Regions from separate parts of the Saccharococcus thermophilus genome, predicted to be linked through region 2. Evidence: a T-box and tRNA genes for the amino acid it is inferred to sense, from the RefSeq annotation. Region 2 holds a T-box; the other holds one or more tRNA genes.

Region 1 (3,546 bases), 690 kb from region 2:
TATATATACCCTTAATTTTTTTGTGTCCCTTCCTCTGCCAGTTTATTCACAGATGTAGATGCGTCGGGACAACTCGCAGCATATTCACAGAAGCTTAGGCTCGTCTCTACCAATTGAGCTAAGCCGACATAGAGAATTTTGGAATGGCGGTCCCGACGGGACTCGAACCCGCGATCTCCTGCGTGACAGGCAGGCATGTTAACCACTACACTACGGGACCATATTGGTTGCGGGGGCAGGATTTGAACCTGCGACCTTCGGGTTATGAGCCCGACGAGCTACCGGACTGCTCCACCCCGCGACGATAAAAATAATTGAATTTAGAATGGCTTAATTAAATTCGTTGCCTCTTCCTCTACTAGCCAATTCAAAGGTGTCAAATGCGTCGAGGCAACTCGGAGTGGATTCTTTCGCTGTCCCTTCCTCTTCTAGCTGATTCAACGATGTTAGATGCGTCGGGACAACTCGTAGCATATTCACAGAAGCTTAGGCTCGTTGCTCCACCCCGCGACGATACAAAACCAAAACAGTTGTCCATTTCCTTTATGGCGGAGGAGGAGGGATTCGAACCCCCGCGCGCCTTGTGGCGCCTCTCGGTTTTCAAGACCGACCCCTTCAGCCAGACTTGGGTACTCCTCCAACATATTGAAAATATGGTGGACCTTGTAGGACTCGAACCTACGACCGGACGGTTATGAGCCGTCTGCTCTAACCAGCTGAGCTAAAGGTCCATTATAATGGCGGCGGAGGGGATCGAACCCCCGACCTCACGGGTATGAACCGTACGCTCTAGCCAGCTGAGCTACGCCGCCATGAACTAGTTAATGAAATGGTGGAGCCTATCGGGATCGAACCGATGACCTCCTGCGTGCAAAGCAGGCGCTCTCCCAGCTGAGCTAAGGCCCCATATTCACTAAAATCGGGAAGACAGGATTCGAACCTGCGACCCCATGGTCCCAAACCATGTGCTCTACCAAGCTGAGCTACTTCCCGCTATGGCGCGCTCGAGAGGATTCGAACCCCTAACCTTCTGATCCGTAGTCAGATGCTCTATCCAATTGAGCTACGAGCGCATGTGCCGAGGGCCGGACTCGAACCGGCACGGTAGTTACCTACCCCAGGATTTTAAGTCCTGTGCGTCTGCCAATTCCGCCACCCCGGCGAATGGTGGAGCGGAAGACGGGGTTCGAACCCGCGACCCCCACCTTGGCAAGGTGGTGTTCTACCACTGAACTACTTCCGCATACACCTAAGTATGCGGGTGGAGGGACTTGAACCCCCACGCCGTGAGGCGCCAGATCCTAAGTCTGGTGCGTCTGCCAATTCCGCCACACCCGCAAAGTGGTGAGCCATGGAGGACTCGAACCTCCGACCCTCTGATTAAAAGTCAGATGCTCTACCGACTGAGCTAATGGCTCATATATGAAATCAGGACACTCAGTATTTTTGTTGTCCCTTCCTCTACTAGCGAATTCAAAGGTGTCAAATGCGTCGGGACAACTCGCAGCAGATTCATCGAAGCTTAGGCTCGTTGCTTCCCCTGCTGAGCTAATGGCTCGTACATTATAGGGATGCCGGCTGCAGGACTTGAACCCGCAACCTACTGATTACAAGTCAGTTGCTCTACCAATTGAGCTAAGCCGGCATAAAAAACATTGATATATACCCTTAATTTTTTTGTGTCCCTTCCTCTACCAGTTTATTCACAGAAGTGGATGCGTCGGGACAACTCGTAGCATATTCACAGAAGCTTAGGCTCGTCTCTACCAATGAGCTAAGCCGGCATAGGATATATTTAAGTGGTGGCTCGGGACGGAATCGAACCGCCGACACAAGGATTTTCAGTCCTTTGCTCTACCGACTGAGCTACCGAGCCATATACATTTTCGAACTTTTATTCGTTGCCTCTTCCTCTACTAGCTAAGTTTATGTTCTGTGTCCCTTCCTCTTCTAGCTGATTCAATGATGTTAGATGCGTCAGGACAACTCGTAGCATATTCATGGAAGTATTGCTCGTCGCTACCGAGCCAAATCAGTCATACAATCGTGGTGGAGGATGACGGGATCGAACCGCCGACCCCTTGCTTGTAAGGCAAGTGCTCTCCCAGCTGAGCTAATCCTCCATATAAACTTGCCTAGCGACGACCTACTCTTGCAGGGGCGCTGGCCCCAACTACCATCGGCGCTGGAGAGCTTAACTTCCGTGTTCGGGATGGGAACGGGTGTTTCCTCTCCGCTATAGTCACTAGGCAAACGATGGACAAATTTTATTATAATGGAACTATATTCATTGTCAAGAGGATTTCATTCCTTCAAAACTAGATAACCGTCTGTTTGGAAGAAGCCAGACGTCTGCGCTTTTCGTGGTGTCTAGCTCCGGAGGTACCTACGCTTTTCATGATGTCTAGCTCCGGTGCCTAGCTCTCTTGCGCCAAATAACCTTCTCCCTTGAGGTGCAAGCACCTCAGCGGGCGAAGAACATTTGGCTTCGAGAGCTAAGCGCGGCACCTCCGCTTTTCGTGTGGTTAAGTCCTCGATCGATTAGTATCCGTCAGCTGCACGTGTCGCCACGCTTCCACCTCGGACCTATCGACCTCGTCATCTTCGAGGGATCTTACTCGCTTGACGCGATGGGAAATCTCATCTTGAGGGGGGCTTCACGCTTAGATGCTTTCAGCGCTTATCCCTTCCGCACATAGCTACCCAGCGGTGCCCCTGGCGGGACAACTGGTACACCAGCGGTGCGTCCATCCCGGTCCTCTCGTACTAAGGACAGCTCCTCTCAAATTTCCTGCGCCCGCGACGGATAGGGACCGAACTGTCTCACGACGTTCTGAACCCAGCTCGCGTACCGCTTTAATGGGCGAACAGCCCAACCCTTGGGACCGACTACAGCCCCAGGATGCGATGAGCCGACATCGAGGTGCCAAACCTCCCCGTCGATGTGGACTCTTGGGGGAGATCAGCCTGTTATCCCCGGGGTAGCTTTTATCCGTTGAGCGATGGCCCTTCCATACGGAACCATCGGATCACTAAGCCCGACTTTCGTCCCTGCTCGACCTGTCCGTCTCGCAGTCAAGCTCCCTTGTGCCTTTGCACTCTACGAATGATTTCCAACCATTCTGAGGGAACCTTTGGGCGCCTCCGTTACCTTTTGGGAGGCGACCGCCCCAGTCAAACTGCCCACCTGACACTGTCTCCCACCCCGATCAGGGGTGCGGGTTAGAATTTCAATACCGCCAGGGTGGTATCCCACCGGCGCCTCCACCGAAGCTGGCGCTCCGGCTTCCCAGGCTCCCACCTATCCTGTACAAGCGATACCAAAATTCCATATCAGGCTGCAGTAAAGCTCCACGGGGTCTTTCCGTCCTGTCGCGGGTAACCTGCATCTTCACAGGTAGTATAATTTCACCGGGTCTCTCGTTGAGACAGTGCCCAAGTCGTTACACCTTTCGTGCGGGTCGGAACTTACCCGACAAGGAATTTCGCTACCTTAGGACCGTTATAGTTACGGCCGCCGTTTACTGGGGCTTCGGTTCGCACCTT
Region 2 (3,546 bases):
TGTTGCTTGACCGCTTGTTCCAGTGTTGTGAGCATTTCCTCTTTTTGCTGCTCGCTCGAATGTTTCCAAATCTCTTCAAAGAGGACGCCGAGCCCCGGCAAATATTTTTCCTCTCCACGTTGAATCGCGTCAACAATCGTATCTTCCAATTGCTCCTTCGTGTTGTTGGCCACATTTTGTATAACTGCATGGCGCAAGTTTAAATCCATCTCGTTCACCTCACTATTATGTAGTTACATGCTTATTTTTTACGTGGATTTCGTTTATTATGTATATGGATACGCAAAACGTAAAGGAGAATCAGCATTGAAACGAATTGAGTCGGTAAAAAATCCGCAAGTGAAGCAGTGGAAAAAGCTGCTGACGAAAAAGGAACGAGAAAAAACAGGGCATTTTCTTATCGAAGGATTTCATTTAGTGGAAGAAGCGTTGAAAAGCAACATATCCATTATCCAATTGATTGTTGATGAAAATAAAGCGATTCCGGCAACATGGGATGTGAGCGGCATCCCGCTGGCCATCGTCACGGAAGACGTGATGAAAGCGATCAGCGCCACGGAAACGCCGCAAGGCATCGCGGCCGTATGCGAACAGTTTTCCTATGACGATATGGACTGGACGCAGGCGAATGTGCTTCTGATTGACGCCGTGCAAGATCCAGGCAACATCGGCACGATGATCCGCACCGCTGATGCGGCGGGAATGGATGCGGTGATTCTTGGGGAAGGATGTGCTGATCTATACAATCCGAAAGTTATCCGCGCGACGCAAGGTTCACTTTTTCATCTGCCAATTATGCGCGGAAATCTCCGTGAATGGATCGAGCGTCTGCGCGAGAAAAATGTCGCGGTTTACGGAACGGCGCTGGAAAATGGGGAAGATTATCGCCATATTGAGCCGACGCGACCGTTCGCTTTGCTTGTCGGCAACGAAGGAAGCGGGGTTCAGAAGGAATTGCTGCAAATGACAACGAAAAACTTATACATTCCGATTTATGGACAGGCCGAGTCGTTAAACGTCGCCGTCGCCGCCGGAATTTTGCTTTATCATTTACGCGGGACGTTGTAAAAATTATAGATAAAAGCTAGAAAATGAAGCCATTTTTGCATGCAGGTGGTTGCATCGCACCTGCCTGTTGCCTATAATATAAAAATAGTTAAATAAGTTAAATACGGAAAACAACGATGAAAGAGAAGAGTAGCTTGCCACTCGCCATCCAGGGAGAAAACGCCGTAGACTGGGAGCGTTTTTATGGTAGAAGCAAGTGAATTCACCTCTGGAGTTGACACTTGGACCATTCCGCGCTTGCGGAATGTAAAGGTGTTCCGGCCGATGCCGTTATCGCAATGAAGCGAACAGCGCGTTTTTTGCGCTGTTAACAAGGGTGGTACCGCGAGTGCACTCGTCCCTTATGGCAAGGGGCGAGTTTTTTTATGGAACATACTAGTGTGGATTTCACGTAAAGATATTCCAAAAGTATTGCTTCATGAACATCAAGCATGGGCAGTGGAAGAGGCATTTCGTTTATTCAAGTGAAGAAAAGGAGGAATTTTCCATGAAAGAACGGTTGCAGCAGCTTCAACAAGAAGCGCTCGAAAAAATTGAACAAGCTAGTGACTTAAAAGCACTTAATGAGGTGCGCGTCGCTTATCTTGGCAAAAAAGGCCCGATTACCGAAGTGCTCCGCGGCATGGGGTCATTATCGCCGGAAGAGCGTCCGGTCATAGGCGCGCTCGCCAACGAAGTACGGCAAGCGATTCAAAGCGCGCTAGAAGCAAAACAAGCAAAGCTCGAACAAGAGGAAGTCGAAAAAAAATTAGCGGCGGAAGCGATTGATGTCACGCTTCCAGGCCGCCCGGTCAGAAGAGGAAATCATCATCCGCTCACGCGCGTCATTGAAGAAATCGAAGACTTATTCATCGGCATGGGCTATACGATTGCCGAAGGGCCGGAAGTCGAGAAAGACTACTACAATTTTGAAGCGTTGAACTTGCCAAAAGGCCACCCGGCGCGCGATATGCAAGATTCGTTCTACATTACCGAAGAAATTTTGCTTCGCACTCATACATCACCGGTGCAAGCGCGCACGATGGAAAAACATCAAGGGCGCGGTCCGGTCAAAATCATCTGCCCGGGAAAAGTGTACCGCCGCGACAATGATGACGCGACTCACTCGCATCAATTTACGCAAATCGAAGGGCTTGTTGTCGATGAAAACATTCGCATGAGCGACCTGAAAGGAACGCTGCGCGAGTTTGCCCGCAAAATGTTTGGCGAAGACCGCGAAATCCGCTTCCGTCCAAGCTTTTTCCCATTCACCGAGCCGTCGGTCGAAGTCGATGTATCCTGCTTCCATTGCGGCGGACATGGCTGCAGCGTATGTAAAGGGACTGGATGGATTGAAATTTTAGGCGCCGGCATGGTCCATCCAAACGTCTTAGAAATGGCTGGATTTGATTCGAAAAAATATACCGGTTTCGCGTTCGGCATGGGGCCGGAGCGCATCGCGATGCTTAAATACGGCATTGATGACATCCGTCATTTCTATCAAAATGACATTCGTTTCTTACAACAATTCCACCGTGTGTAAAAGGGAGGTTTGACCGATGTTTGTTTCTTATAAATGGCTGCAAGAATATGTAGACCTTACGGGAATAACGGCAAAAGAACTAGCCGACCGCATCACCAAAAGCGGCATTGAAGTCGAAAGTGTGGAAGTATTGAATAAAGGGGCAAAAGGCGTTGTCGTCGGGCATGTGCTTGAGCGCGAGCAGCATCCAAACGCCGATAAATTAAGCAAATGCCTCGTCGATATCGGCGAAGGCGAGCCGGTGCAAATTATTTGCGGCGCCCCAAACGTCGCCAAAGGGCAAAAAGTAGCGGTTGCCAAAGTCGGTGCCGTTTTGCCAGGCAATTTGAAAATTAAACGGGCGAAACTGCGCGGCGAAGAATCAAACGGTATGATTTGCTCCTTGCAAGAGCTCGGCGTTGAATCGAAATTAGTGCCGAAAGAATACACCGATGGCATTTTCGTCTTTCCAAGCGACGCTCCAGTTGGCGCGGATGCGTTGGAATTATTAAATTTAGACGATGAAGTATTAGAACTTGGACTTACGCCAAACCGCGCCGATTGCTTAAGCATGATTGGCGTCGCGTATGAAGTGGCGGCGATTTTAGGCCGGGACGTGAAGCTGCCAGCCATTGAGCTTCAAGAAAATGCCGAAAATGTTCATGATTATATTTCTGTACGCGTCGATGCGCCGGAGGACAATCCGTTATATGCAGGACGCATTGTGAAAAATGTGAAAATCGGCCCATCGCCGCTTTGGATGCAAACGCGTTTGATGGCGGCAGGAATCCGTCCACACAACAACGTAGTCGATATTACGAACTACATTTTGCTGGAGTACGGCCAGCCGCTCCATGCGTTTGACTATGACCGTCTCGGCTCGAAAGAAATTGTCGTGCGCCGCGCGAAAGCAGGCGAAACAATTGTCACGTTGGATGATACGAAACGCACGTTAACGGAAGACCATCTTGTCATTA

What was found. A T-box is a leader RNA that pairs with one kind of tRNA and senses whether it is charged. The one in region 2 lies ahead of pheS (phenylalanine--tRNA ligase subunit alpha), so its partner is inferred to be a tRNA-Phe.
Region 1: it encodes a tRNA-Phe, which carries the amino acid that the T-box ahead of pheS (phenylalanine--tRNA ligase subunit alpha) is inferred to sense. The anticodon was not compared.

The regions. Positions count from the first base shown of each region.
Region 1 is NZ_JAASRS010000001.1:2,839,014-2,842,559, forward strand. It holds tRNA gene BDD39_RS14730 (tRNA-Asp) at 145-220, opposite strand; tRNA gene BDD39_RS14735 (tRNA-Met) at 225-301, opposite strand; tRNA gene BDD39_RS14740 (tRNA-Ser) at 547-639, opposite strand; tRNA gene BDD39_RS14745 (tRNA-Ile) at 655-731, opposite strand; tRNA gene BDD39_RS14750 (tRNA-Met) at 739-812, opposite strand; tRNA gene BDD39_RS14755 (tRNA-Ala) at 831-906, opposite strand; tRNA gene BDD39_RS14760 (tRNA-Pro) at 920-993, opposite strand; tRNA gene BDD39_RS14765 (tRNA-Arg) at 997-1,073, opposite strand; tRNA gene BDD39_RS14770 (tRNA-Leu) at 1,077-1,162, opposite strand; tRNA gene BDD39_RS14775 (tRNA-Gly) at 1,169-1,243, opposite strand; tRNA gene BDD39_RS14780 (tRNA-Leu) at 1,257-1,338, opposite strand; tRNA gene BDD39_RS14785 (tRNA-Lys) at 1,343-1,418, opposite strand; tRNA gene BDD39_RS14790 (tRNA-Thr) at 1,573-1,645, opposite strand; tRNA gene BDD39_RS14795 (tRNA-Phe) at 1,801-1,876, opposite strand; tRNA gene BDD39_RS14800 (tRNA-Val) at 2,048-2,123, opposite strand; rRNA gene rrf (5S ribosomal RNA) at 2,134-2,250, opposite strand; rRNA gene BDD39_RS14810 (23S ribosomal RNA) at 2,522-3,546, opposite strand, start outside.
Region 2 is NZ_JAASRS010000001.1:2,145,951-2,149,496, reverse strand. It holds gene sspI (small acid-soluble spore protein SspI) at 1-209, opposite strand, end outside; gene BDD39_RS11170 (TrmH family RNA methyltransferase) at 307-1,068, shown strand; T-box leader at 1,176-1,413, shown strand; gene pheS (phenylalanine--tRNA ligase subunit alpha) at 1,556-2,590, shown strand; gene pheT (phenylalanine--tRNA ligase subunit beta) at 2,607-3,546, shown strand, end outside.